3 regions of the Demequina ureilytica genome follow, and region 3 is predicted to be linked to each of the others. Evidence: predicted binding sites of a transcription regulator. Region 3 holds the regulator's gene; each other region holds the start of a gene.

Region 1 (9,670 bases), 570 kb from region 3:
GCGCAGAGGTGCCCGAGGGTGCGGGCACGTACTATCCGCCCACGGTCCTCGCCAACTGCGAGCCGAGCATGCGCGTCATGACCGAGGAGACATTTGGGCCCGTCGTTCCGGTCATGGCGGTGCACGACCTCGATCATGCCGTGGCGTTGGCCAATGACGACGAGTACGGCCTGGCGGCGACCATACTCAGCGGCTCCCTTCAGCGGACGCTGACCGCCGCGCATGCACTCGAGTTCGGCACGGTGAAGGTGAACGACGTGTTCGGCGGGGCGCCCGGCGGCTCCGCAGAGCCCCGACGGCGCAGCGGCACCGGGCTTGGATACGGCCCAGGCCTGCTCGAGGAGTTCACTGCCCAGAAGGTGCTGCACGTCGAGCCGCTGCCAGCCACCGGCACGCCCGGCCCGCGCGACACGAGCGGAGCGTGAGGATCATGACTCATACGCCCGCGCGCCCCGTATGGCCCACGGCGGGCAACGACCTTGCAGGAAGGATTCGCCGCCGCGCGCCGCTGGTCACCGTGATCGGCGACCCGATGATGGACGGTTGGGTGACCGGCACCAGCGACAGACTCGCGCGCGAGGCCCCGGCTCCCGTGGTCCGCGTGGGCGCTGAGCAGCGTTCCCCCGGCGGTGCGGCCAACACCGCGCTGAACCTTCGGGCTCTCGGCGCGCGGGTGAGGTTCGTGGGCGTCGCGGGCGACGACGACGCCGGTGCCGCGCTGCGCGCAGCTCTCGAGGACGCGGACATTGACGTCTCCGGCCTCATCCTTGACGCCGGCTCCACCACGGTCGTCAAGGACCGGGTAGTCGCAGGAGGGCAGATCCTGGTCCGACTTGACCGCGGAACCACGCAGGCCAGCGAGTCCATGGCGCGCCGTGTCCGCGAGGCAGCGGCCCGGGCGATCGAAGGCGCCGATGCGATGGTGGTGTGCGACTACGGTGGCGCAGCCATGGGCCCCGTGCGTGCCGGGCTGAAGCGGGCAGGCGCGCGCCCACCGCTCACGGTGGTCGATGCGCATCGACCTGAATCGTGGCGGGCTCTCCGGCCCGACATGGTCACGCCCAACCTTCGCGAAGCCGCGGCGCTGGTGCCCGAACTGGACCGTGAAGGCACGGATCCTGCTGAAGCCGTCAGCCGTGCTGCGCCTCGCCTGCTCGCCGCGATGGGTGCGAGGGCTGCAGTCGTCACGCTCGCCACCCGTGGGGCCATCCTCATCGAATCCGGTCGCCCCGTGCACCGCACTTTCGCGCATGCCGCGCCCGAACAGCACGCCTCGGGCGCAGGAGACACGTTCACCGCGGCCCTCACCGCCGCGCGCGCGACCGGCGTGCCGTGGGTCACCGCCATGGAGGCGGCGCAGTGTGCGGCCGAGGTGGCGGTGTCGCGGCCCGGGACCGCCATCTGCACCTCTGCTGAGCTGAGCGCTCGGATGGCCGGCACGGCTGCGCTATGCGTCACCCCGGAGGAACTCGCTGCGCGACTCCGGGACGAGCGGGCGGCCGGCCGGCGGATCGTGTTCACCAACGGCTGCTTCGACGTGCTCCACCCCGGGCACGCACGCTGCCTCCAACAGGCCTCCGCCCATGGAGATGTGCTGGTCGTCGCCCTCAACGGTGACGAGTCTGTGCGTCGTCTCAAGGGCGACGGCCGACCGGTGAACCCGCTGGCCGACCGCATCGGCGTCGTGGGGGCGCTGCACTACGTCGACTACGTCACGTCCTTCGAAGGCGACACTCCCCTGCCAATGATCGAGAGCCTGCAGCCCGATGTGTTTGTCCGGGGCACCCGGCTCGACGCCCGAGCCCGGATCGAAGCCCGCGCGGTTGAAGGCTTTGGCGGGGAGGTCGTGGTGCTTGACGAGGCTCCTCAGCACTCGACGACCGCAGTGGTCGAACGGATCCGCTCCTCGCCCGCGCCCGCCTCGGAGGCCTGATGCGGGGATCGCGACGGGAGAGCGCCGAGTGGGCGACTTCCCACCCACCGTCCGTCGCGGCAGTCGACGTCCTGATTCCCACCGCAGGACGACGAGCCGAGCTCGCCGCCACGCTCGCGGGGCTCGCGGCGCAGGACGATCCCGGCTTTCGCGTAGTGATCTCGGACCAGTCGCTCGCAGACAGCATCGAGGAGTGCGCTGCCGTGAACCAGATGGTGCGGCTGCTGCGAGCCCAGGGGCGCGAGGTGATCGTGGACCGTCACCTCCCGCGCCGCGGCCTCGCCGAACAGCGCCAGCACCTGCTCAGCATGGCGGTATCCCCGCGTGCGCTGTTCTTGGACGACGACGTTTGGCTCGAGCCTGGGTGCATCGCCCGGATGGCCGATGCGCTCGACACCTTGGGCTGTGGGTTCGTGGGTTCCGCGGTACAGGGTTTGTCATATCTCGACGACGAACGACCGGAACAGCGGCACGCATTCGAGCCGTGGGGCGACGCCGTGGAACCCGAGCGCCTGGGGCCCGACCACCCGGCAATGGCGCGCGTGCATCTGCATTCGGCGGCGAACGTGACTCACCTGGCGGCCGAAGTGACCGTCCCGTCGCGGGGATGGCTCGCCTACAAGGTCGCTTGGGTCGGGGCGTGCGTGATGTTCCGACGAGAGATGCTCGTCACGTGCGGCGGCTTCGACTTCTGGTCCGACCTGCCGCCGGTCCACAGCGGCGAGGATGTCGCCGCCCAGTGGCGCGTCATGGAGCGATACGGCGGAGCGGGCATCCTTCCCAGTGGTGCCGTGCACCTGGAATCCCCCACCACCGTGCCGGTACGCGACGTCGACGTGGCCACCCGCCTCAGAGGCGCCGAGCAGCGCGGGGAGCCGACGACCTAGACTCGCAGCATGTCCCGTCCGATCGTGGTCTTCGATGGCGATTGTGGCCTGTGCAACGGGTTCATCGCGTGGTTGATCCGGCACGACCGCGACCGCCGGTTCCTGATCACCGGTAGCGACGGACCTGTGGGACGCGCGGCGCTCGGGGCCATGGGGCTGCCGCCCGAGATCGCGGCATCGACTCTGGTGGTCGCCACCTGCGATGGAGCTCGGCTTCGGTCCGATGCGGTCGCTGAGGTGGCAGCCGGGCTCGGGTGGCCGTGGCGTGCCGCCGCGTCGATGCGGATCGTTCCGCGCGGACTGCGAGACGGCGTCTACCGCGCCATCGCGTCGCGCCGTCCCCGGCGCCCCGCCATCGACCCCTCGTGCGGCACTCCGCCGCCAGGACTGGTCGGGGAATGGCGTGCCCGTCTTGCCACTCGTGAGGACGTGGCGGCTCTCGTTGCAGCCTGACTAGGGCTTGCCGGCACTCTCCGGCTTGCCACCCTGGCCCGAAGCGCCCGGGGCCTCGGGCGTGCCCTTATCCGCAGGGGGCCCAGCGTTCTCGGGCGTGCCCTCTTCCCCAGGCTCGCCAGTGTCAGCTGGCTTGCCATCATCGGCGGGCTTGTCAGCATCGGCCGGCTGGCCCGCATCTGCCGGCTTGCCAGCGTCGGCCGGCTTGCCAGCGTCGGCCGGCTTGCCAGCGTCCGCCGGCTTGCCACCATCCGCGGGCCTCCCCGCATCGGCGGGCTTGTCAGCATCGGCCGGCTGGCCCGCCTCCGCAGGCTTGCCAGCATCGGCCGGCTTGCCTGCGCCGGCAGGCGGGCCGGTCAGGTCCGTCGCACGGACCTGACCGGTCGCGCCGTCGTGCCCCTCGCTGATCGCACGTGCACGTTCCGCAACACCCTGCCCAAACTCCCTACCTTCGAGCTCGGTCTGTGCCATCCAGGTCAGCATCGCGGCGACCCTCTCGCGCACCTCCACTGATTCCTGAGACCCGGCTGAGGCCACGGCCTCTGCAGCGCTTCTCAGGACATCCGTCGACTCGGGATCCAGCTCGTCCGTCGCCTCCTCGGCATGGGTGAGCGCCCCATCAACATCACCGCGGTCCAGCAGCGCGCTCACCTCATGCAAGCGCTCCCGAGCACCGCCATCGTTGACGCCCACCGCCTCGAGTGCTCGGTCGAGCCCGTAGAACGCGTCGCCAGGAGCGGAGTCGTCCGCCGCTGCGGCCCCGGCGAAGCCCACACCCAGGAGTCCAGCGCCAGCCACAATCGCGGCCAGTCGGCGCGTAAGCACCGCCGTGCGCGCCGGAACGGCCCGCGCTCCGGCGACGCCACCATCGGCCGTCGTCGGAACTGCGCGAGACATGGCGAGAGCCATCCCGGTCACCCGCTCATCTGATGGTGCCGCGTTGGCTGTTGCACGCAACGCCGCAAGCGCTGGGGCGAGCTCGGCCAGGCGGTCATCACGTACCGCACGGCCAGAGAACAGCGCGTCAAGGTCGCGGTCGGAGAACTTGTGTTCGGTAGTCATCTCACCCTGGTCATCGCTCCGCGAGCCCCACACGTTACGCACCATCGCGAGATTCTTCTGCGGGTCTTTCCGAGTGTTGCTGGCCAAGCGCTACTCGGAGGGCGCGAACGGCCCGGTTCTGGAGCACTCGGATGGCGCCCTCGGACTTGTGGAGGACCTGCGCAGTGTCCTTCACCGACATGTCGGCAACCACGCGAAGCATGAGTACTTCGCGCTGGTTTGCCGACAGGCCCCGGATCACCGCACGCAGCTCCATCATCGATAGATCGCTGAGCGCCTCGGACTCGACATCGCCAAGAAAGCGTTCGTCCGCGACAGTGGAGGGGTCGGCACCGTCAGCAATAGCCACGGTGCGGCCGCGAGCCCGCCATGCGTCCTGGATCCGTCGACGCGCAATGGTGAACGCCCACGCGCGGAACCTGTCCTCATCGCCTTCGAAGCGGTGGATGTCGCGGGCGATGTTCAGAAAGGTCTCCGACAGCAGGTCCTCGAGGTCGTCGCCGAGTCCAAATCCCCGTGCATAGCCGTGGAGGGGGCCGTAGAGGTCGCGATAGATCGACTCCCATGCCCAGGTGACTCCTTGGCGCGCCGCGGCGAGAGTCGCGGGGAAGTACTCTCCCAAGGTCATCGCCCCACCACCTCCCTGCACGTTGACTGATCACACGCGGGGGGACGCGGCATGCACTTCAGTGTGCACCCGCTGCACAACAAGAAAAACTCCCCACAACGTGTGTGAGGAGTATTCAGAGTAGCCCCGACGGGATTCGAACCCGCGCTACCGCCGTGAGAGGGCGGCGTGCTAGGCCGCTACACAACGGGGCCCTAGCGGTCCGCCGAACCTGCGGCGAACACGAGACACGATGATAGCGGATGATTCGGCGGTTGTGCTAATCGACGCCAGCCGCCATCTCTCGGTGCGGTGATCACGCCACCGGCGGGCCTGCGGGACTCGTGCGTCGCAGTTGTTCATCCCCTCGCCGCGCGCCAGGCCACCACGAGACATAGCCTGATCGATGAGGGGACAAATGGACGTGAAAGCCGCAATTCGAACGGAGCACGTGACGCATGTACTTTCACCGCCAAGAACTCCAGCATGACTCCACTCCCGAACGGCCCGATGCCGTATACGCCCGCAAGCTGCAGGAGGTGCTGGGGGGCCAGTACGGCGAGATCACCATCGCGATGCAGTACAACTTCCAGGCGTGGAACGCCCACATCCCCGGCAAGTATCGCGACCTCCTCTTTGGCATCGCTGCGGAGGAGTTCGGCCACGTCGAGATGCTCGCCACGATGATCTCGCAGCTGCTCGAGAAGCAGCCGCTCGGCATCACCGATGATGACGTCCAGAGCGACCCCACTATCGCCGCTGTCGTCGGCGGAACCGACGTGCAGGCCGCGATCGTCGCCGGCGCGGGTGCGCGCCCTGTCGACAGCATGGGCAACCCCTGGAGCGGCAGCTACATCACGGCCAGCGGCAACCTGCTTGCCGACTTCACCGCCAATGCTCACGCGGAGATGCAGGGTCGCCTGCAGGCAGCCCGGCTGTTCCACATGACCGACGACTCGGGAGTGCGCGATCTGCTCGGCTTCCTCATCGCGCGCGACACCATGCACCAGAACCAGTGGATCGCCGCCGCCAGAGAGCTGCAGGAGGAGGGACTCGAGGAGATGCCCGTGCCCAGCAACTTCCCGCAGCGCAAGGAGGATCAAGAGGTCTCGTACGAGTACATGAACTTCTCAGACGGAGCTCATGCGTCGGCGGGCAGCTGGGCCAGCGGGCCCGCCCCCGATGGCAACGGCGAGTTCAGCTACCGGAACGCGCCCGCCCCCGGGGATGGAGTGCCGATGCCCTCCCCCACTCGGCCGGATCCTCGCCTGTACGGCACCACCGACCTTCCGAACGCCGTGGAGAAGGCAGAGGGAACGGTGAAGGACAAGTTCAACAAGGAGTAGCCATTACGTAGCTTCCTGAGCGGTCGGGTGGCGGGTGACCTGCGTTTGCCGCAGGCGCCTGCCGCCCCTCCCGCGTCGCGCTGCCCACTTGTCCTTCTCGGAGTCATTATGTAAACTTGAGCGCAGGCGGCTCAACTCTGAGCCACAGCGACAAGACCGGGAGGTTTGCCATGACCGCCACGCCACACACCGAGCAGCACGAGCAGCAACCGAGCGCCCTCGAGCAGTTCGGCCAGGACTTCACCGCGCTCGCGGAATCGGGGGCACTTGACCCCGTCATCGGGCGCGACGAGGAGATTCGCCGCGTCATGCAGGTGCTGACGCGCCGCACCAAGAACAACGCCGTGCTCATCGGCGAGCCCGGAGTGGGCAAGACGGCGATCGTCGAGGGACTTGCCCAGCGCATCGTCGCCGGAGACGTCCCCTCCTCCCTCAAGGATCGACGCGTCATCGAGATCGCTATGAGCTCGGTGGTCGCGGGCGCGGCCTACCGCGGCCAGTTCGAGGAGCGCCTGAAGGCGATCCTCACCGAGGTCGAGCAAGCCGAGGGGCGCATCCTGCTGTTCGTCGACGAGTTGCACACGATCGTGGGGGCAGGCAAGGCGGACGGCAGCGTGGACGCCGGCAACATCCTCAAGCCGATGCTCGCTCGCGGCAAGCTGCGCATGATCGGTGCGACCACGCTGGGCGAGTACCGGGAGCACATCGAGACCGACTCGGCGCTCGAACGGCGCTTCCAGCCCGTCTACGTGGGCGAGCCGTCCATCGAGGACACCGTCGCGATCCTGCGCGGACTGCAGGAGAAGTACGAGGTGCACCACGGCGTGAAGATTACCGACGAGGCGATCGTGGCCTCGGCGCGGTTGTCCGATCGCTATATCTCGGACCGGTTCCTGCCGGACAAGGCTGTCGACCTGATCGACGAGGCGACCAGCGCGCTCAAGATGCAGCTCGACTCGATGCCCATCGAGCTCGACCGTGCGCGACGGCGCATCATGCAGCTCGAGATCGAGCGCACCCAGGTCGCCAAGGACAAGTCACCTGCCGCCCGCGCGCGCCGCGACGAGATCGACGCGGACATCGCGCGACTCAAGGCAGAGTCGGACGAGCTGAACATGCGCTGGGCGCGCGAGAAGGACCTCATCGTCCGCGTCTCCTCCGCGACCGAACGGCTCGAGTCGCTGCGCGGGGATCTGGATCGCGCGGAGCGCTACGGCGAGCTCGAACGGGCGGGCCGCATCCGCTACGGCGAGATCCCGGCGGCGGACAAGGAGATGGCCGATGCGCGGGCTGAGTTGGAGGCGATTCCCACCGAGGAGCGCATGCTCCGTGAGGAGGTGACCGGCGAGGACATCGCCGGCGTCGTCGCGAAGTGGACGGGCGTGCCCGTCGAGAAGCTGCTGACCGACGAGTCTGCCAAGCTCGGCCAGCTCGAGGACCGCTTGCACGAGCGGGTCGTCGGTCAGCACCGCGCCATTGCGAGCGTGGCCGATGCGATTCGACGCGCCCGCGCGGGCCTCGCCGACGAGCACCGACCCATCGGCTCGTTCCTGTTCCTGGGTCCCACCGGCGTGGGTAAGACCGAGCTGGCCCGGGCGCTCGCCGAGCAGCTGTTCGACGACGAGCGGGCGATGATCCGCATCGACATGTCGGAGTACATGGAGAGCCACGCGGTGTCGCGCCTGATCGGCGCTCCCCCCGGCTACGTGGGCTACGACCAGGGCGGACAGCTCACCGAGACCGTGAGGCGCCGCCCGTACAGCATCGTGCTGTTCGACGAGGTGGAGAAGGCGCACCCCGACGTGTGGAACGTGCTGCTCCAGGTGCTCGACGACGGACGCCTCACCGATGGTCGCGGCCGCACGGTCAACTTCACCAACACGATCTTGATCATGACGTCGAACCTCGGCTCCGACATCGTGCTCGGCTGGGATGGTGTTCACCGCGAGGCGCTCGAATCAGACCTGCAGACGGTGCTCCGCGCGGCCTTCCGGCCGGAGTTCCTGAACCGGCTCGACGACGTGGTGATCTTCGACCGGATCGACCCATCAGCGATGGGCGACATCGTCGAGTCCGAGCTCGCGAAGGCGGTCGCGCGAATCGCGACGCAGAAGGACATCGCGCTGACGGTCACGGACGCGCTGCGCGAGTCGCTGGCGCGGGACGGATTCGACCCTGCGTTCGGTGCCCGCCCCTTGCGCCGGCTCATTCAGACCCGCGTGCTGAATGCCCTCGCCAAGGAGATCGTCGACGGCACAGTCGGCGAGGGTGATCAGGTGAGCGCCGATTGGGACGGCGAGCAGGTGGTACTCGAGACGGCCTGATGTGGGGACTCGCCGCCCCGCCGGGCGAGCGCGCGGCGGCGGGCATAGGCTGAAAGAGGTCCCCCTGACACGAGGAGGCGCGCCATGACGAGGTCGTACGTGGTGACGGGATCGGCATCGGGCATTGGAGCATCCACCGCCCAGCTGTTGACGGAACGCGGGCACACGGTGATCGGTGTGGACCTGCACGATGCGGACATCACCGCAGACCTCACGCGGGCCGAGGATCGCGACGGCCTTGCCGATGCGGTCCGGGACAGGGCGAGCGACGGCATCGACGGGATCATCGCGGTAGCGGGCCTCGCCGAGCCAGTTCCCGCCACGGTTGGCGTGAACTACTTCGGCATGATCGCCACGCTCGAGAATCTCCGGCCGCTGCTGACCGGTTCTCCCGCGCCTCGGGCGGTCGGCGTGGGTTCGATGGCGAGCCTCATGGATCACGACGACGAGCTCGTGGATCACTTGCTCGCCTGGGACGAGGAGGCGGCGCTGCACAGGGCCCAGACGCTCGCGGCGGATGAGCAGACCGGGCAGCTCATCTACCCCTCCACGAAGGTGGCGTTCGCTCGGTGGATCCGGCGGCATGCCGCCACAGAGGAGTGGGCCGGGGCATCGATCCCGCTCAACGCGGTGGCACCGGGTGTGATCCTCACGCCGATGGTCGAGCCCTTCCTCGCGACAGAGCAGGGACGCGAGCAGATCGCCAAGGGCGTGCCCATGCCGCTCAATGGCTTCGCCGAGCCCATCGCGGTCGCGACCTTGCTCGCCTGGATGGCGGGCGAGGAGAACACGCACCTCTGCGGCCAGGTCGTGTTCGTCGACGGCGGCTCGGACGTGGTCATCCGCGGCGACTCGACGTTCTGACGGCGCCGGACATGAGAAAAGCCCGCCGTAGCGGGCCTTTTTCTCTGGCTGGGGTACCAGGACTCGAACCTAGACTAAATGAACCAGAATCACTCGTGCTGCCAATTACACCATACCCCAACGGCCTCGACCGGAGCCGAGACAAAGCCGAGCAAGAAGCCCGGCCGACGAACCACTCTACCGTGCCCCGGCCG
Region 2 (9,670 bases), 430 kb from region 3:
CGACGAGCATGCGACGGATGCCGGAGTCGACATTTGGGCCGATGCCCGCAAAGGCACGCTCTAGGAATCAGGCGACGCGGGGACGTCGCCGCGGAGCCCGGGCGCCAGCAGGCGCCACGCGCGTTCCGACACTGCATGTCGGTCCTCGCGCTCTGCGTGGCTGACCACCATCGCGACCATGCCGACGGCGAGCATGAGGTCGTCCACCGATGCGCGGAGGTCAGCACGATCCGGGGACCGGGCCTCCTCAGACCATTTGCTCGCGAGCACCGCGCGAAGCCGCGTGTCGAAGTCCGCGACGCGCGCATCGGCCCTCGCGACCGCGATGGTCTCGATGAATGCGGAGGCCGCCTCCGCTTGATGCGTGACGAGGTCGAGGACGTCGCGCATCGTCGAGTCCGGCCGTTCACCCAGCCGCTCGATCTCCTCGACGTTCTCCTCGAATACCGCCACGGTCAGGGAAATGCGGTCCGGGAAATGGCGGTAGAGGCTGCCTTGGCCCACGCCGGCGAGTTTGGCGACGGCGGACAAAGGCGCGTCGACCCCGCGCTCGTCGAACACCGTTCGGGCAGCGGCGATGAGTGCGGCGCGGTTCTCCGGCCCGGCGCTCGGTCCCCGGTTCGCCCGGCGGTCGTCAGTCATAGGCTTAGAATAGGCACCGGACAACGTTGTCCGGACGCGAGTGCATGGGAGGCACACCGATGGCAGAGCAGACGTGGGATGAAGAAGTCGATCTCCTAGTGGCGGGATCCGGGGCTGCTGCGATGAGCGCTGCGATCGCCGGAGCGGACGCGGGATTGACGGTACTGATCGTCGAGAGCACCGAGAAGTGGGGCGGCACCACTGCGATCAGCGGCGGCGGGCTGTGGATGCCCAATCACCCTGACATGGGCAAGCTCGGCAAGGAAGACTCCCGCGAGAAGGTGCTCACCTACATGGACACCGTCATCGGTGACGTGGGGCCGGCAAGCTCGAAGGCACGCCGCGAAGCGTATGTGGACACCGTGCCGGTCGTCTACAACGAGTGGAAGCGCCTGGGCGTCAAGTGGGCGTTGAGCGCCGACTATCCCGATTACTACCCCGACAAGCCCGGCGGCATGGATGGCGGGCGCGCGATCGAGACAGAGCCCTTCGACTCCAAGCGTCTGGGCGACTGGTACGCCAAGTCGCGCGCGATGGTTCCGATCCCGGTCAAGACGGACGACGTGTGGCTGCTGTCCCGTGCCTGGTCCTCCGCCAGTGGCTTCTGGCGCGGCGCGCAGTTCGTGGGCCGCACTCTCAAGGGCTTGATCACGGGCAAACGGCTGTACGGCCTCGGCGGAGCGTACGTCGGTCACCTCATGGTGGCCGTGCAGAAGGCGGGCGTCGAGGTGCGGCTCAACACGCCGATCACCCGAGTCATCAAGGACGATGCGGGCGTCGCCGTGGGCGCTGAGGTCGCCTCGCCGGGTGGCACGGTGCGCATCAAGGCACGCGCCGGCATCATGCTCGGCACCGGCGGCTTCGCGGCCAACAAGGAATGGCGCCTCAAGCACCATGGCATCGAGGGCTTCACCTCGGCTCCCGAGGGCGACATGGGCACCGGCATTCAGGTGGGAATCGACGCCGGCGGCGACGTGGCGCTCATGGACGACGCCTGGTGGGGCGCCTCTCTCGTGACCACCGACGGCAACGTGGGCTTCAGCGTGAACGAGCGCTCCAACCCTTACTCGATCATCGTCGACCAGACGGGTGAGCGCTTCGTCAACGAGTCCGCGAGCTACATCGATGTCGGCCACGCGATACTGGAACGCCACAAGACGGTGCCCGCGATCCACAGTTGGATGGTCACGGACCGTCGCCACCAGAAGCGGTATCTCAACAACACGGCGTTGCAGGGGCTCAAGAAGCTTCGCGAAGCCGGCAGCGTGGTGGAGGCGGACACTCTCGAGGAACTCGCTGAGAAGCTGGGTCTCGACAAGGCGACGTTCAAGGCGACCATCCAGCGCTTTAACAAGTTCGCTCGCAACGGGGTGGACGAGGACTTCGAGCGCGGTCGCACCAAGTACGACAACTACTACGGCGATCCGTCACTCAAGAACCCCAACCTCGGACCCATCGAGAAGGGTCCGTTCCGCGCATTCATGGTGGTGCCGGGAGACCTCGGCACCAAGGGCGGGCTCCTCACCGACGAGCACGCGCGCGTGCTCGACACCGATGGCGCCCCCATCGAGGGCCTCTATGCGGCAGGCAACGCCAGCGCAGCGGTCATGGGGCGCACGTATCCGGGCGCGGGTTCGACCATCGGCCCAGCTACCGTCTTCGGGTACCTGGGCGCACGGCACGCCGCTACGAGGGTGTCGACGAAGGCCTGACGGACAAGGAGGGCAACATGTTCGGCAAGAAGCAGGACAAGAAGCAGGACAAGGACCCGGCTCCGGCGACGGAGCCGGGCGTCACCTCTGCTCCCGGCTCGACGGGGCTCAGCGGCGACACCAAGATCAAGGACTGGCTGGACCACCCCCGGGGCGGGCCCGTGCTGCGGGCGATGCTCGCGGAGGCGGGCTCTGACGAGTCGCAGCTGAAGCCCGTGCGCGGCTTCGCCATGAAGCGTCTGATCCCCATGAGCAAGGGGCAGTTCACCGAGGAGACGATCGCACAGCTGGTGGTGAAGGCGGAGGGCTACGACCCGTCCGCCGAGCCTGCAGTGACCGAGCCGGCCCGCGCATCGGCCCCCGAGGGCGGCGACGGAGTCGAGGAGATCGACCTGCCCGAGTTCGTGGAAGTCGTCACGCCGGGCCGCTTTGCGGGTAAAACGGTGATTGTCACGGGCGCGGGGTCCGGCATTGGCCGCGCGACCGCCTCCCGCATTGCGCGCGAGGGTGGTCGTGTGATCGCGGCGGACGTCAAGGAGCCGGGCCTCGACGAGCTCATCGCCGAGAACCCGGACGCCGAGATCGTCAAAGTCTTCGCGGACATCACCCAGCAGGCGGGCGTCGACGCCATCGTGGACACGGCCGGAGACCGGATCGACGGACTCGCGAACGTGGCGGGGATCATGGACAACATGACCCCGCTGCACGAGGTCAGCGACGAGGTGTGGGATCGCGTGATGGCGGTCAACGCGACCGGTCTGTTCAAGCTCTCGCGCGCCGTGATCCCGGCGATGCTGGAGGCCCACGCGGGAGCGATCGTCAACGTCACATCGGAGGCGGGGCTGCGAGGCTCCGCGGCGGGGCTCGCGTACACCGCGTCCAAGCACGCCGTCGTCGGTATCACCAAGTCGAGCGCGTTCATGTACGGACCCCAAGGCATCCGCGTCAATGCCGTCGCGCCCGGGCCGGTCATCACCGGAATCGAGGCGGGCTTCGACTCGGCCCTTGGGAGGGCGCGCATTCACACGGCCATGGCCGCCATGCCCACGCCCGTGGGGCCGGAGTCGCTCGCGGCCTCGATCGCCTTCCTGCTCTCCGACGACGCCCACAACATCAACGGCGCGATCCTGCCCTCGGACGGCGGGTGGTCGGCGGTGTAGGGGCCGTCGATGCGCAGCAAGGGGCCGGGACCGCCGTGGAGGCGGACCCGGCCCTTGGTGCGTCGCCGCGCTTACGCCGTGGCGACCTGAATCCGTCGGGGCTTGGCGGACTCGGCCTTGGGCACCGTGATGGTGAGCAGGCCGTCCCGGTACGCCGCCTGGATCCCGTCGGGGTCCACGCGGTCGGGCAGCCTCACCGCGCGGTGGAAGCGGCCGAACCGGCGCTCGATGCGCTTGAAGCCGTCGGCGTTGGTGTCCGAGTAGAAGTCGCGCTGGCCCGCAACGGTCAGCACGTTCTCCTCGATCGAGACGTCGACCTGGTCGGGCGTCACGCCCGGCAGCTCGACGTGAAGGGTGAAGCCGTCCTCGGTCTCCTCTACGTCGAGGGCGGGGCTGAAGGCGCCCGCGAGCGACGCGTCGGAGTCGCCGAAGAACTGGCGGACCATCCGGTTGAAGTCGTCCTGCCACAGCGACTGAGCCGTCGCCGGGACCGTCTGACGAGTGACCTCTCGTGCCATGGTGAACCTCCTGAAAGTGTCGTGTCACCGCCCCTGTGGCGGCGTCGGCGTCAAAGTTGAGCCGATGACACTCATGTTAAGACTTGAGTCGAGGGCGCGCAACTCTGGGAAAGGCATGTTCGCTGAGGGAGATCGCGGCCGCCCCGCCGTCCCGAAAGTTAGAACCAGAAGCGTCGAGACACGCCAGGCGCAGAGAGGGTAATGCGGGGTAGCGCCGCGTGTCGGCCCCCGATTGGTTCACACTGTCGGCAAGGGCGTATGGGCGGGGTGGCGCGTGGCGGGCACCCCGAGATGCGGGCGCGCTACAGGCCCGTGGCTCCGGCCAGATCGCCCGGCCGCGGCTTGGACACGTGTCCGATGATGGTCACCACGATGGTGATGAGCGCGCTCGCGAGCATGCCGGCGGCGATGTGGATGTTCAATAGCAGCGCCCCCGCGCAGGCGCCGGCGCCGATGAGCAGGATCGCGCCCATGCGCCGCTTCCAGAAGTTCAGGCCCTCTCCGCCCGCGAACGAGTCTGCGGCCAGGCCCGTGATGGTCGACGTGACGACCACGGTGGTGATGTCCTTGACGGCGATGTGGCGCGCGACAGCAGCCTGAAGACCCATGGCTGCCCCGAGCGCGGCAGTGATCGAGAACGCGAGAGGGTGCGGCGGCTCGGATTCGATGGTCGCGACGATGGCGGAGGCGATCAGCGCGATGGCAACGAAGGAGAACAGCAGGGTGGTCTTGTTCGACCACCCGGCGTCAAAGGTGCGCAGCGTGCGCCCGCCTATCGCAGCGCCCAGCAGGAAGCCCACGAGCGCAAGCACCGGACCGAGCACGGGCAGGTCGTCGACGCCAGTGAGGGCCATGCCGAGGATCACGACGTTACCCGTCATGTTGCCGGTGAAGACACGGTCGAGCCCCAAGTAGCCCACTGCGTCGATGACTCCGGTGGAGAACGTCAGGGCGAGCATGAGCCCGAGGTGGGTGCGGGCGACGTCTCGTCGCAGGGCGTCGCGCATGGAGGCCTCCTTGTGTCGAATAGCCCCGCACCGAGTTCGCGGTGGAGCCATCCTTGGCCAGGGCGCCGGTAGTCTCGAACAAGAGTAGGGCACCGACCAGGCAGGAGACGTGAGAATGGGCGAATACGCCGGCGTGCTGCGCAGGGGCGAGGGCGTGCCCGAGGGCGCGACCTATCTGCCTGTCTCCACCGACACCGCGCTGTGGGGGCGGCTTCCCGCCAGGGGCGATGCTCCGGCGCTCACGGTCGACCCCGGTGCGACGGTGGTGGTGGACACCCTCTCCCACGAGGGCCTGCTCCCTGATCAAGGATCGGATCCCGTTCGGTTTTTCGCGGGTCACGGGGTGAGCGCCGATGCGGTGCTCGCCGAGGCGTCCGAGTTCGCCGAGTCGGGGGCTCGCTCGGCGGACGACGGCCCGCACGTGGTCACGGGGCCCATCGAGGTGCGCGGAGCGCGGCCGGGCGACCTGCTCGTGGTCGACCTGCTCGAGTTCACTCCGCGCGTGCCGTACGGCGTGATCTCGAATCGCCACGGGCGCGGTGCCCTGGCTGGCGAGATGCCAGTGGGACCGGACGGCGTCAGCGTGTTCTCAGAGCTCGGGCGCGACACCGCGGGGCAGTGGCGGGGATGGCTCCTAGGCCGCGAGGGCGGGCCCCCGGTGGCCGGCTTCCCGCTCGCACCCTTCATGGGGATCATCGGGGTCGCGACCGACACGGATGAGCGCGCGCACTCGGTGCCCCCGGGCGCGCACGGCGGCAATCTCGACATCAAGGAGCTCGTGGCCGGCACGCGGCTGTACCTGCCCGTGCAGGTCCCCGGTGCTCTGGCATATCTGGGCGACCCGCACTTCGCTCAAGGCGATGGCGAAGTGGCGCTCACGGCGCTTGAGGCGTCGCTGCGCGCGACCGTCCGGTTCGACGTGGTGCCGGAGCGCGAGGCGGCGCGGGCCTTCGGTGCGTTGGCGGGGCCTCTCGGTGAGTCCGCTGACTACTTGATTCCCACCGGCCTCGACGCGGATCTCGACGAGGCAATGCGGGCGTGCGTGCGGCAGGCGGTCGCCATCCTCAGCGCGCGCTACGGAATGGAGGCGCACCTGGCCTACGCGTACCTGAGCGCTGCCACTGACTTCCGCATCTCGCAGGTGGTAGACCTCGTCCAGGGGGTACACGCCATGATCAGAGTGAGCGACTTCGCGGCGGTGCGAGATGACTGAGCGCAGCGAGCACCCGGCACAGGACGCCGCCCGCGACCTGCAGGCGATCCTGCAGCTTCCCAAAGGCGTCGAGCCGCCGCCGCAGCTGCTGGACGCCTTCTGGGGCTACGAGGCAGCGCTGATGGCGGACGACGTCGAGCGGCTGGGCGCCTACTTCGCCGACGGGCCGGACGTGATGCGCGGCGACTCCGGCGGCCTGCTGGTGGGGCGCGCCAACATCGACCGATTCCGCACGGGCCGCGGGGGAGCGCCCGCGCGCACCGTGACGGAGATCCAGGTGCGCCCCATCACCGAGACCCACGCCTACGTGACTTCCGTCAACGTCGCTGACGCGGGAGGGCGTGGTCTGGTCACCCAGCTGTGGGAGCGCAGTGGTGACGAGCGTGAGACGCCCGGCGGCTGGGTCATCACCGCAGCACACGTGAGCGCGCCTGCGCCAGCCCTGGACACTCGTATTTGGCGCGTGCTCGGGTCACCGCTCGTGCCCGCGACCGCGGACGGGCCCCTGTCCGGAGCGACGGTCGCCGTCAAGGACGTCTTTGCGGTTCCTGGCTACCGGGTCGGTGCCGGAGTTCCCGCCTACCTTGCCGAGTCGCCAGTCGAGCACGAGCCGGCGGATGCGGTTGCGGCGTTGCTCAGCGCCGGCGCCTCGGTGCGGGGCATCGCGCAGACCGATCAGTTCGCGTACTCGATCGCGGGCAAGAACGGCGCGTACGGGACGCCGCCCAACCCGGCCGCGCCGGGCACGATCCCCGGAGGCTCCTCGTCTGGCCCCGCCACGGCGGTGGCGAGCGGCCACGCGAGCCTGGGCCTTGGCACGGACACTGCGGGTTCGATCCGGGTGCCCGCCTCCTACCAGGGGCTGTGGGGCCTTCGCCCCACGCATGACGCCGTCTCGTTGGCCGGAGCACTGCCGCTCGCCCCGTCCTACGACACCCCGGGATGGCTCGCCCGCGACGGCGCGACGCTGCGCGCCGCGGCTGCCGCGTCCCTTGCGCCGGGGACGCAACGGATGCTCGCCAGCGACCGCGCGGTGGTCGCCGCGGCGCTGTTTGAGGCCGCCGATGCCGATGTGCGCGGAGGGCTTGCAGACGTCATCGATGGTCTTGCGGCCCACGGCGTGTTCGCCTCGCTCGAGCCGGTGAGCATGCCCGGGCCGGCCGAGCTGTTCCGCATCTTCCGCTACACGCAGTCTGCGGAGGCCGCTCGGTCGTGGCAGGGGTGGGTCGAGGCGCACCCGGACGCGCTCGCGCCCGACGTCGCTGAAAGGTTCGCCTGGGCCGCATCGGTGACCGAGGCTGAAGAGGAGGAGGCGCTGGAGGCCAAGCAGGCGGCGCGGGAGAAGATCGACGCCGCTCTCGGCGACGCCATCCTGCTGCTGCCGTCGACCAGCTCGGCCGCCCCGCCCCTCGACGCGTCGCCCGAGCGACTGCAGAAGGTGCGCGAGGCGACGCTCGGGATCACCGCGGTGGCGGGCATCACTGGACGGCCCGCGCTGTCCGTGCCGCTGCTCGAGCTCGACGGCGGCCCGGTGGGACTCAGCCTCGTGGGACCGCACGGCAGCGACCTGGCGCTCATCGACGTCGCGCTGGGATGGGTCGACGCACTGCGGTAGAGGTATCGCGGGCTGAATCGAGCGCAAGGTGAGGTGACTGCGCAGCCCCATGCGCGCATCGGCCGCATTCACGTAACCCACCGGTAACCTCGAACTTGGCATGATGGCAGGGTGATCATCCCTAAGTCGATCAATCCGCCGCAGCGGCTCCTCATGGGCCCCGGCCCCATCAACGCGGATCCGCGCGTGCTGCGCGCCATGTCGGCTCAGTTGGTGGGGCAGTACGACCCCTGGATGACGGACACCATGAACGAGGTCATGGACCTCTACCGGCAGGTGTTCATCACGGACAACCCGCACACGATGGTGGTGGATGGCACGTCGCGCGCCGGCATCGAGGCGGCGCTCGTGTCGCTGCTCGAGCCCGGGGACCGCGTACTCGTGCCAATCTTCGGGAGGTTCGGTCACCTGCTCGCGGAGATCTGCCGCCGGGCGGGCGCCGAGGTCCACACCATCGAGACGGAGTGGGGCCGTGTGTTCACGGAGGAGTCTCTTGAGGCGGCCCTGTCCGACGTGAACCCCAAGGTGCTGGCCATCGTCCATGGCGACACCTCGACCACGGTCGCACAGCCGCTCGAAGGGCTGGGCGAACTGTGCGAGAAGCACGGCGCGCTGCTCTACACGGACTGCACGGCGACCCTGGGCGGCAACGAGTTCCGGGTCGACGAGTGGGGCATCGACGTCGCGACCGCCGGTCTACAGAAGTGCCTGGGAGGTCCGTCGGGCTCCGCGCCCGTGACGTTCTCCGAGCGCGCCGCCGCAGTGGTCGAGGGGCGCAAGTCCATCGAGGAGGGCATCCGCGACGAGGGCGACCCCGTCTCGGCTCACCCCATCCGCTCCAACTACTTGGACATGGCGCAGATCTTCGACTACTGGTCCGAGCGCCGGCTCAACCACCACACCGAGGCGACGACCATGCTGTTCGGCGCGCGCGAGTGCGCTCGGGTCCTGCTGCAGGAGGGGCTCCCCGAGTCCTGGGCCCGGCATCAGCTCCACGGTCGCGCGATGCTCGACGGCACCACCGCTCTCGGGCTCAAACCGTTCGGAGAGCTCGCCTACAAGATGTCCAACGTCGTCGGCGTCAAGATCCCCGACGGGGTGAACGGCGATGAGGTGCGCCGCGCAATGCTCGAGGACTTCGGCATCGAGATCGGCACCTCGTTCGGTCCCCTGCACGGGAAGATCTGGCGCCTGGGCACCATGGGCTACAACGCCCGGGCGGACGCCGTGCTGCAGACGCTCGCCTCACTCGAGGCCGTGCTCCGCCGGGCCGGGCATCGTGCCCCCGCGGGTGCTGGTGTGGACGCCGCGTACGAGGTCTACGGGGCGTCCGCGTGAGCGCTGAACCCGCGTCAACGCATGATGCGGCGGAGGTGCTCGCGCGTTGCGACGTCCTTGCTGGGATCTCCGCCGCAGTCGACGGCATCGAGCGCAGCTACCTGACCCCCGAGCACGCGCGCACCAATTGGACCGTGGGCGAGTGGATGGCCGATGCGGGCCTCGCGGCTTGGCAGGACGCTGCCGGCAATCAGCGGGGGAGCTTGGCAGGTCCGACGGCCGATGCGCCAGTGCTTTTGCTGGGGTCTCACCTGGACACGGTGCCGGGTGCGGGCAAGTACGACGGCGTGCTGGGGACGATCATGGCCATCGCGGTGGTGGGGCGGCTGCGTGCGCGCCGCATCGAGCTGCCCTTTGGCGTCGAGGTGCTGGGCTTCGCGGACGAGGAGGGCACGCGCTTTGGGCGCACTCTGCTGGGCTCGTGCGCCGTCGCCGGAACATGGGATGACTCATGGTGGGGCCTGC
Region 3 (9,670 bases):
CTCGCTCGGCACGCGCCGGCTCGACGGCACTCGCCCGCTGTCGGGCCGCGGCGACCGCTGGGCGGTCGGCGCCGTCCTCACGGTGCTCGCGGCGGTGCTCGCGACCCCCCTGTGGGCGCTCGTCGAGCGGTCGCTCCGGACTCAGGACGGCCACGGCCTGGACCACTACGCGGCCCTACTGACCGACTCCGGACTGGGCTCGCTGGCGGTGCCAATGTGGCAGGCGGCCGTGAACTCGCTCGTGGCCGCGACCGTGGCCGCCGCCATCGCGACCTCGCTGGGACTGATCGTGGCGGCCCTGCTCACGCGGCGCACCCGTCGATCCACCGCCCTGGACTCGATCGTCATGCTGCCGCTCGGGGTCAGTGCGGTGGTGGTCGGACTCGGCATGCTGCTGACGCTCAACCGCTCGGTGCTGGGCGTGGACCTGCGCGGATCGTGGTGGCTCGTCCCCATCGCACAGGCCGTGGTCGCACTGCCGCTCGTGGCACGCACGCTGGTGCCCGCGGCGCGCGGCATCCCCGCGTCGATGCGCGCGGCCGCCGGAACCCTGGGCGCTTCTCCGTGGCAGGCGTGGCGCACGGTGGACTGGCCGCTGCTCAAGCGGCCCTTCGGGCTCGCAACGGGATTCGGCTTCGCGATCGCGCTCGGCGAATTCGGGGCCACCACCTTCGTGGCGCGCCCGGACCATCCCACGCTCACGACGGCGATCTACCGTCTGCTTGGACGCCCGGGGATCGAGAACGTCGGCATGGCCTTCGCGGCCGCGGTGGTGCTCGCGGCGATGACGGCAGCCGTCATGATGGCATCTGAGGGTCTCAGGACCCAGGTAGGAGCGGACCTGTGACGGGACTCGAAGTGCGGGACGTGACCGTGACGTACCCGGGACGCCCGCCGGTCTTAGCGGTCGACTCGGTGTCGCTGACCGTCGAACGCGGCGAGATCGTCGCGCTGCTCGGACCCTCGGGATGCGGAAAGTCATCCCTCCTTGGTGCCGTCGTCGGGACCGTGCCCCCCGCATCGGGCGTGGTGCGCTGGGCAGGCGAAGATGTCACGCGCGTGCCCGTGCACCGCCGCCAGTTCGGAATGATCTTTCAGGACGGTCAGCTGTTCCCCCACCGAACCGTGGCGGGAAACGTGGCGTTCGGGCTCGAGATGCAGCGCACGCCGCGCGACGAGCGCGCCCAGCGGGTCGCAGAGCTGCTCGAGACGGTGGGCCTCACCGGCTACGAGGACCGGCCCGTGACGGACCTGTCCGGCGGTCAGCGCCAGCGGGTCGCGCTCGCGCGGTCCCTCGCGCCCCGGCCGCGGCTGCTCGCACTGGACGAGCCGCTGTCCTCGCTTGATGCGGGGCTGCGCGCGCGGCTCGCGACCGAGGTGCGCGACATCCTGCTAGCCGTGGGAACCACCGCGATGGTCGTCACCCACGATCCGGCCGAGGCCGAGACCATGGCGACCCGCGTGGTGCGGATGGAGGATGGGCGGCTGCTGTAGAGCGAGCCCGCTCCCTCCCGCACCACCATGCCGACGGGACGGATCAACTGAGCGCGCGCATCCCGTCGCCGCACGCGCCGCGCGGTGACGGCTCAGTTGAGCCGTCCGTTCGGCTCGAATGGGTGCGATCGTCAGGCGCGAGGGGAGGCCGAGGTCAGCAGTCGCAGGCGATGCGCTCGCCCAGGCGTGCGGCGGGCGCGGTGAGCGGGTCCGGGGCCTGAGTGGCATCCACGTCCACGCGGCGGCCCTCGACCTCGACCACGCGGTCGACGGGCATGCCCTCGCGCGCCCAGTACTCGAAGCCGCCGATCATCTCCCTGACCGTGTACCCGAGCTCGCTGATGATCAGCCCGGCCCTCGTCGCCCCGTTGCACCCAGGACCCCAGCAGTACACGACGATCTGGCTGCCAGGACCCGCAACGCCGGGAATCTTCGCAGCGAGCTGCGCCTTGGGGATATGGAGGGCCCCGCGGGCGTGGCCCTGGTCCCAGGCGACCTGATCGCGCGTGTCCACGAGCACCAGCGACGGCTCGCGCGCCTCGAGCGCCGCGTGCACGTCCGACGGATCGGTCTCGAAGGCGAGCTTGGCGGCGAAGTGGGCTGCGGCCTCGGCGGGAGTCGTCATGGCTCGCACGCTACTCGCGGGCGCGGTGGCCAGTCGAGCCTGACGTGGCACCGCGCTCACCACTCACCAGCAGCGGCGACTTGAGCGTCTTCGACTCAACTTTGCACGCTCCGGCTTGACACCGCTCTCGCGACGTGGATACTTGAGCGTAGGCGGCTCAAGTTACGGGCCGGCAGACGTCGCGGCTGATTCGGCCGCAGAAGAAGGAGGACAGCAATGTCACGAGCAGTAGGCATCGACCTGGGAACCACCAACTCCGTGGTGACCGTTCTGGAGGGTGGCGAGCCCACCGTCATCGCCAACGCCGAGGGCGCCCGCACCACCCCGTCGGTGGTCGCGTTCTCGAAGACCGGTGAGGTGCTGGTGGGCGAGATCGCCAAGCGCCAGGCCGTCACCAACGTGGACCGCACCATCGCGTCCGTCAAGCGTCACATGGGCACCGACTGGACCACTGAGATCGACGACAAGAAGTACAACGCGCAGGAGATCTCGGCGCGCATCCTCGGCAAGCTCAAGCGCGACGCCGAGGAGTACCTGGGCGAGAAGGTCACCGAGGCCGTCATCACCGTCCCGGCCTACTTCAACGACGCCGAGCGCCAGGCCACCAAGGACGCCGGCGAGATCGCGGGCCTGAAGGTCCAGCGCATCGTCAACGAGCCCACCGCCGCCGCGCTCGCCTACGGGCTCGACCGCGGCAAGGAGGACGAGCTCATCCTGGTGTTCGACCTGGGTGGCGGCACGTTCGACGTGTCCCTGCTCGAGGTGGGCAAGGACGAGGACGACTTCTCCACCATTCAGGTGCGCGCCACCGCCGGTGACAACCGCCTCGGCGGTGACGACTGGGACCAGCGCATCGTCGACCACCTCATCAAGGAGGTCAAGAACAGCGAAGGCGTCGACCTGGCCAAGGACAAGTCCGCCGTGCAGCGTCTCCGCGAGGCCGCCGAACAGGCCAAGAAGGAGCTGTCGAGCGCGACCAGCACCAACATCTCGCTGCAGTACCTGTCGATCGGCGAGAACGGACCTGTCCACCTGGACACCCGCCTCACCCGCGCACAGTTCCAGCAGATGACGCAGGACCTCATCGAGCGCACCAAGACTCCGTTCGAGCAGGTCATCAAGGACGCGGGCATCAAGCTCTCCGATATCGACCACGTGGTCCTCGTCGGCGGCTCGACCCGCATGCCTGCGGTCGCGGACGTCGTCAGGGAGCTCACCGGTGGTCAGGAGCCCAACAAGGGCGTCAACCCTGACGAGGTCGTCGCCGTCGGCGCCGCACTCCAGGCGGGCGTCATCTCCGGCGAGCGCAAGGACGTGCTGCTCATCGATGTGACCCCCCTGAGCCTCGGCATCGAGACCAAGGGCGGCGTCATGACCACGCTGATCGAGCGCAACACCGCGATCCCCACCAAGTCTTCCGAGGTCTTCTCGACCGCCGAAGACAACCAGCCCTCCGTGTTGGTGCAGGTCTACCAAGGCGAGCGCCAGTTCGCCCGCGACAACAAGATGCTCGGCACGTTCGAGCTGGGCGGCATCGCGCCGGCCCCGCGCGGCGTTCCTCAGATCGAGGTCACGTTCGACATCGACGCCAACGGCATCGTGCACGTAGGAGCCAAGGACCGCGGCACCGGCAAGGAACAGTCGATCACCGTGACCGGCGGCTCGGCCCTGTCGAAGGAAGACATCGAGCAGATGGTCAAGGACGCCGAGGAGCACGCGGACGAGGACAAGAAGCGCCGCGAGGAGGCCGAGACCCGCAATAACGCCGAGACCTTCGCGTACTCGACCGAGAAGATCCTGTCCGAGAACGAGGACAAGGTTCCGGCCGAGACCGCCGAGGAGGTCAAGACCGCGATCGCCGACGTCAAGACGGCGCTCGAGGGCGACGACGCCGAGGACATCAAGGCCAAGCACGACATCCTGGTCGAGAAGTCGCAGAAGATCGGCGAGGCCGTGTACGCCGCTTCGCAGGCCGAGGGCGCTGACGGTGCCGAGGGAGCAGAGGGCGCGCCGGCCGGCGAGTCCCAGGAGCCCGCTGACGACTCCGACGACGATGTCGTGGACGCCGAGATCGTCGACGACGAGGACGACAAGAAGTAGCGACGCTCGAGCGACGGATGCGGGGCGACCCGCATCCGTCGCCTCAGCCGCTCACGGAGGCTCACATGACTGATGACAACAAGACGCCCGACGAGAACCCAGACGAGACCCCAGGCGAGACCCCCGAGCCCGCGCACGGCGAGGACAACGACTCGCTGGCCCAGGCCGAGGCAATCGTGAACGACGCCGCTGCCGGCTACGAGGGCCAGGACGGCGACGCGGACAAAGACGAGCAGGACGCGGCCGATGCCATCGATCGCGCCCAGCAGATGGCTGCCGCTCACCTGGCCGACCTGCAGCGGCTGCAGGCGGAGTACGTCAACTACCGCAAGCGCGTGGACCGCGACCGCGAGGTAGCCGGCGACGTTGCCGCGGCGAAGATGCTCGAGGCGCTGATCCCCGCGCTCGACGACATTGCCGGAGCGCGCGAGCACGGCGACCTCGATGAGGGCCCCTTCAAGGCCATCGCCGCCAAGCTCGAGGAGGCCCTCGCCCGTTTCGGTTGGTCTTCCTATGGCGAGGTCGGCGAGGAGTTCGACCCGCAGCTCCACGAGGCGCTGATGTCTCAGCCATCCACCGATGTCGAGGTGCCGACCGTGCAGCACGTGGCGCAGCCCGGCCACAGAATCGGCGACCGCGTAGTGCGTGCGGCGCGCGTGATCGTCGCGCAACCCGAGTAGACCACCGAGAACAGGCGAGAGGAGGCGTGCAGTGACGAGTCAGGATTGGTTCAGCAAGGACTTCTATTCGGCGCTGGGCGTCCCCAAGGACGCCAGCCAGGAGCAGATCAAAAAGGCGTACCGCAAGCTCGCCCGCGACCTGCACCCGGATCGCCATCCCGATGACAAGGTGTCGGAGAACCGTTTCAAGGAGGTCGGCGAGGCGTACGGCGTGCTCTCCGACCCCAAGCAACGTCAGCAGTACGACGCTGTGCGGACGATGGGCGGCGGCGGGCCGCGTTTCCAGGCAGGAGGACCGGGCGGGGCCGGCTTCGAGGACGTGTTCTCCGGAATGTTCGGTGGCGGGGGCGGCCAGCCTGGCCCGGGCGGAGCAGGTGGCCCGCAGTACCGGGCTCAGGGCTTCGAGGACATTCTGGGAAACCTGTTCGGCGGTGGCTTCCAACGCGGCCCGGTCAAGGGCACCGACATCGCGGCCACGACCGAGGTCTCGTTCCGCCAGGCTGCGGAGGGCGCAACCATCACGCTGCGCGCTGCGACCGGGGACATCACCACGCGGCTCCCAGTCGGGGTCCGCGACGGCCAGAAGATCCGGCTGCGTGGCAAGGGCCGGCCGGGACAGAGCGGTGGCCCCGCAGGCGACCTGCTCCTCACGGTGCGGGTCGCCAAGCACCCGGTGTTCACCGCGGAGGGACGCAACCTGCGCGTGAAGGTGCCCGTGACGTTCGACGAGGCGTCGCTGGGCGCGACCGTCGAGGTGCCCACCCTCGACGGTGCCCGCGTCAAGGTGAAGGTCGCGCCTGGCACACCCAGCGGAAAGACCCTGCGGGTCAAGGGCCGCGGGCTGCAGGCGAAGGACGGCGTGGGCGACCTGCTGGCGACCATCGAGGTCGCGGTGCCGAGCAAGCTCGGCCGCAAGGCCAAGGAGATACTGCAGGCGTTCGCCCTGGAGACCGCCAAGGATGACCCGCGCAAGGACCTTTACCGGGACGCGGCGAAGTAGAGCGGCCGATGCGCGCATCGGCGATAGATTGAGCGCACCTCAGGTGCGGCCAAGGAAGGAGGCACCGTGGACAAGCCAGCAGTCGACGAGCCCGTCTTCCTGATCTCTACCGCCGCCGAACTCGCAGGCATGCATGCGCAGACTCTCCGCCAGTACGACCGCCTGGGACTCGTCATTCCGCGGCGGCGCCCCGGAGGGGGCCGCCGCTACTCGCTTCGCGACGTGGCCACCTTGCGCCAGATTCAGCGGATGAGCCAGGACGAGGGAATCAACCTCGAGGGCATCAAGCGCATCCTGGCGCTCCAGAAGCGAGTCGACCGCCTGGAGACCGAGGTGGAGAAGTTGCGCCCGCGCGCCGACACCGGTTCCCGAATCTTCGCGTCGGGGCCCACCGGCTCTGTCGTGATCGTCGAGCGCGGGCATCGTGCTCGGAAGGACGAGGGCCGCTCGCTGGTGCTGTGGCGCTCGACGGGACGCGACAGCCGCGACTGAGCGATCACCGGGTGCTCGCCTCAGTGTGACCCGGCTACGCCGCACGCCTCGCACGGGCACTGACGCCCAAAGCGAACACCGGACACGAATGTCGCACCCCACTCATACGCTGTCGCTATGAGCATCGAGAACGCGGTGGAGGCTGAAGGGCTCGTCAAGAGCTTCAAAGACACCAAGGCACTCAAGGGCATCGACCTCACCGTGCCTCGCGGAACGGTGCTCGGGGTGTTGGGGCCGAACGGTGCCGGGAAGACCACGGCCGTGCGCATCCTCGCGACGCTGCTGCGCGCGGATGGTGGAGTCGCAAAGGTTGCAGGCTACGACGCTGAGCGTCACCCAGCCGAGGTCCGCAAGCGCATCGGCCTCACGGGCCAGTACGCCTCGGTGGACGAGGAGCTGACCGGCCGGGAGAACCTGCTGATGATCGCGGCCCTGCTCAACATGCGCAGCGCCGACGCGAAGTCGCGCGCGAAGGATCTGCTCGAGTGGTTCGACCTCACCGCCGCCGCAGACCGCACCCTCAAGACCTACTCGGGTGGCATGCGGCGGCGCCTCGACCTTGCCGCATCGCTCACAGGGCATCCGGAGGTCGTGTTCCTGGACGAGCCCACGACCGGCCTCGACCCCGCGAAGCGCGAGGACATGTGGGACGTCGTGCGGGACATCGTTGCGCAAGGGACCTCGGTGCTGCTCACCACCCAGTACCTCGAGGAGGCCGATGCCCTCGCCGACGACATTGTGGTGATCAACCACGGCGAGGTGATCGCCCACGACACCGCCCACAACCTCAAGCGGGTGGTCGGCTCGCAGACGCTCCGCGTGCGACCGACTGATCCGAACCACGCGGGCGCGGTGCGGGCGCTGCTCAGTGCAGTGGCGGCGGATGGCGCCCCCATCGACGAGCACCGGCCTGGTGAGTACTCGGTGCCCGTCGTAGACGACGGTGCACTGGCGGACGTGGTCACGCGGCTGCGCGGGGACGGCATCGGCGTGACGGAGCTGTCCCTGCAGCTTCCCAGTCTCGACGAGGTCTTCTTCACTCTCACGGGCGAGCGCCAAAGAGCACCAAGCAGCACGAACAACGGCGGGGAGGCGGCATGACCACTCGCGGCATGGGAACTGAGGGCGTGACACGGGCGGTCGAGATCATCCCGCGGGGCCCCATTGATGTGTTCCGACACTCGTGGGTCCTCGCCAAGCGATCCCTCGTCAAGACCTGGCGCACTCCAGAGGGCCTGATCGACGTCACGTTGTCGCCGATCATGTTCACGCTGCTGTTCACCTACATCTTTGGTGGAGCGATCGCCGGCTCGACGAGCGAGTACCTCGTCTTTCTGATCCCCGGGATCATCGGACAGAACATCGCCTTCGCATCTGTGGGCATCGGCATCCAGCTGAACTCCGACATGGCGAAGGGCATCTTCGACCGATTTCGTTCGCTGCCGATCTCTCGGATCGCTCCGCTGCTCGGGGCTGCGCTCGGGGACGTAGTCCGCTACGTGCTGCTCATCGCGATCATGGTCGGCACCGGGTACGTGCTCGGCTATCGGATCGCCACCGACCTCGTCAGCTTCCTCGCAGGCTGCCTGCTCGCCATCGTGTTCGCGCTGTCCCTCGCGTGGGCGCCGATGCTCGTGGGGCTAATCGCCCGGTCCGAGAGAGCGGTTCAGGGAATCGTGTTCATGACCCTGTTCCCCCTCACGTTCGCGTCGAGCGCCTTCGTCGATCCCTCCACGATGCCGGGCTGGCTTGAGGCGTTCTCCAACGCGAATCCGCTCACGCACCTGATCGAGTCGCTCAGGGCACTCTGGGGCGGAATGGGCGACTGGCAGACGCCCGTGGCGTGGACGCTCGCGTGGTGCGTCGGTCTCGTGGCGGTATTTGCTCCGTTGGCGATCCGGGCGTACAACCGCCGCGCGTAGCTACCCGACGACCGAGGGTCTGGCACCGCCCTCAGCGCGGTGCCAGACCCTCTTCGGGGCCACCGTTGCCTATCGCTGCAAAGACTCCATGAGCTCGCAGGCGTACGCGTGTGTCCCGGGGAGAGACTCGATCCACACACGCGGGGGCTGACGCATGAGGCTGTCGACCTTCATCGCGACTGCTCGTTCCCCTAGTTCGCCTCTCAGCGTGGCAAGGCCCGCACCGAGCGTCTCGCCGCGCTCAACGAGCACCGCGTAGAGTCCGTCGCTCAGGCGTGCCATCGGGTGGCCCTCGCCATAGGCGCCGCGCAGCGCGGCGCCAGTTGCGGCATTGCGCGCAATGCGCTGCCACGGATCTGTGCTCTCAACCGAGACGTCGACCATGACCAGGGCGTGTGTCTCGTTCACTACGTGTTCAAACCGAGCGGCCGTGCCATAGACCTCTGCCAGTCGCTGCGAGAGGTACTCGGCGGTCCCGAGGCCTGACTCGGCGTCGGTCATGACGGGGGCGTCAAGGGGGGGAACTGTACCCGTAGTCCACCCCTCGCACAGCGAGCGGATCGATCGGATAGGTGCGGACTCGTAGCCAGCCGCCTTGAAGAGCACCGCCATGTCATCGATCGCCTCAGTGATGCCCACGCCCGCTGCGGACCGTGCCTGGCCTAGTCGGTACGCGGCAGGGGCCGTATCGAGCCGAGCTTCGAGCGACTCCACCAGCGCGTCCGCTGCGGGCGTGTACCAGTCACCTGGGCGCAGCCACACCGTGTCGACACTTGCGCTCTCCCATCGCTGGATGAGGGCGCGAGGTGCCGGTGCGGGGACGGGAGTCTCGCTGTTCATGGACGATGAGACGGACGAGCTACAGGGCTATGACGCGACTTCCGAAAAATTCTTTTGCGACTCGCCCAAGGGGCCAATGTGACCAATTACGCTTCGCGGGCCTTGCTATGCAGGCAGTGCTACAGCGAACATGGGTAGGCATTCCTCGGAGTCGCCGTGGAAAGGGCCCCAGAATATGTCGTCGGAGGCGATCGCGCTGTGGACGGAGACGTCCAGCGATCCCGAGTTGATCGCAGGCGTGCGCGCCGGCGACTCAGCGGCCTTTGGCGTGCTCTACGAGCGTCACGCCCCCGCAGCACGAAAGGTCGCCTCCCAGTACACGAACGCCGCGAGCGACGTGGACGATGTCGTGTCCGAGGCCTTCGCCCGCGTTCTCCGTGCACTGCAACGAGGCGACGGACCTGACCTCGCTTTCCGTGCATACCTGTTCACGATCGTCAGGCGCACGGGCATGGACATCATCGAGAAGGGCATCCGGACCAAGCCCAGAGACGACATGTCTCCATATGAGTCCGCA

What was found. The regulator HspR, encoded in region 3, represses chaperone genes until heat shock. The targets are predictions, from matches to a motif close to AAGTTGAGTCNNNNNGACTCAACTT.
Region 1: a site for HspR is predicted at 6,402-6,426, ahead of ACNI3K_RS06270 (ATP-dependent Clp protease ATP-binding subunit). Genes of this name have one in related genera too.
Region 2: a site for HspR is predicted at 4,086-4,110, ahead of ACNI3K_RS05605 (Hsp20/alpha crystallin family protein). Genes of this name have one in related genera too.

What each region holds. Positions count from the first base shown of each region.
Region 1 is NZ_JBLZIE010000001.1:1,357,318-1,366,987, reverse strand. Features, by position in the region: gene ACNI3K_RS06310 (aldehyde dehydrogenase family protein) at 1-425, shown strand, start outside; gene ACNI3K_RS06305 (PfkB family carbohydrate kinase) at 431-1,933, shown strand; gene ACNI3K_RS06300 (glycosyltransferase) at 1,933-2,820, shown strand; gene ACNI3K_RS06295 (thiol-disulfide oxidoreductase DCC family protein) at 2,830-3,273, shown strand; gene ACNI3K_RS06290 (collagen-like domain-containing protein) at 3,274-4,335, opposite strand; gene ACNI3K_RS06285 (RNA polymerase sigma factor) at 4,370-4,963, opposite strand; tRNA gene ACNI3K_RS06280 (tRNA-Glu) at 5,085-5,157, opposite strand; gene ACNI3K_RS06275 (manganese catalase) at 5,401-6,288, shown strand; gene ACNI3K_RS06270 (ATP-dependent Clp protease ATP-binding subunit) at 6,459-8,612, shown strand; gene ACNI3K_RS06265 (SDR family oxidoreductase) at 8,697-9,476, shown strand; tRNA gene ACNI3K_RS06260 (tRNA-Gln) at 9,522-9,596, opposite strand.
Region 2 is NZ_JBLZIE010000001.1:1,222,519-1,232,188, forward strand. Features, by position in the region: gene mgrA (L-glyceraldehyde 3-phosphate reductase) at 1-64, shown strand, start outside; gene ACNI3K_RS05590 (TetR/AcrR family transcriptional regulator) at 61-642, opposite strand; gene ACNI3K_RS05595 (FAD-binding protein) at 702-2,354, shown strand; gene ACNI3K_RS05600 (SDR family NAD(P)-dependent oxidoreductase) at 2,372-3,514, shown strand; gene ACNI3K_RS05605 (Hsp20/alpha crystallin family protein) at 3,586-4,032, opposite strand; gene ACNI3K_RS05610 (YoaK family protein) at 4,335-5,039, opposite strand; gene ACNI3K_RS05615 (acetamidase/formamidase family protein) at 5,155-6,252, shown strand; gene ACNI3K_RS05620 (AtzH-like domain-containing protein) at 6,245-7,867, shown strand; gene pucG ((S)-ureidoglycine--glyoxylate transaminase) at 7,979-9,205, shown strand; gene ACNI3K_RS05630 (allantoate amidohydrolase) at 9,202-9,670, shown strand, end outside.
Region 3 is NZ_JBLZIE010000001.1:790,587-800,256, reverse strand. Features, by position in the region: gene ACNI3K_RS03600 (ABC transporter permease) at 1-847, shown strand, start outside; gene ACNI3K_RS03595 (ABC transporter ATP-binding protein) at 844-1,494, shown strand; gene ACNI3K_RS03590 (rhodanese-like domain-containing protein) at 1,649-2,119, opposite strand; gene dnaK (molecular chaperone DnaK) at 2,336-4,219, shown strand; gene grpE (nucleotide exchange factor GrpE) at 4,285-4,899, shown strand; gene ACNI3K_RS03575 (DnaJ C-terminal domain-containing protein) at 4,931-5,899, shown strand; gene ACNI3K_RS03570 (heat shock protein transcriptional repressor HspR) at 5,966-6,391, shown strand; gene ACNI3K_RS03565 (efflux ABC transporter ATPase subunit, DrrA-related) at 6,509-7,492, shown strand; gene ACNI3K_RS03560 (ABC transporter permease) at 7,489-8,313, shown strand; gene ACNI3K_RS03555 (hypothetical protein) at 8,383-9,153, opposite strand; gene ACNI3K_RS03550 (sigma-70 family RNA polymerase sigma factor) at 9,329-9,670, shown strand, end outside.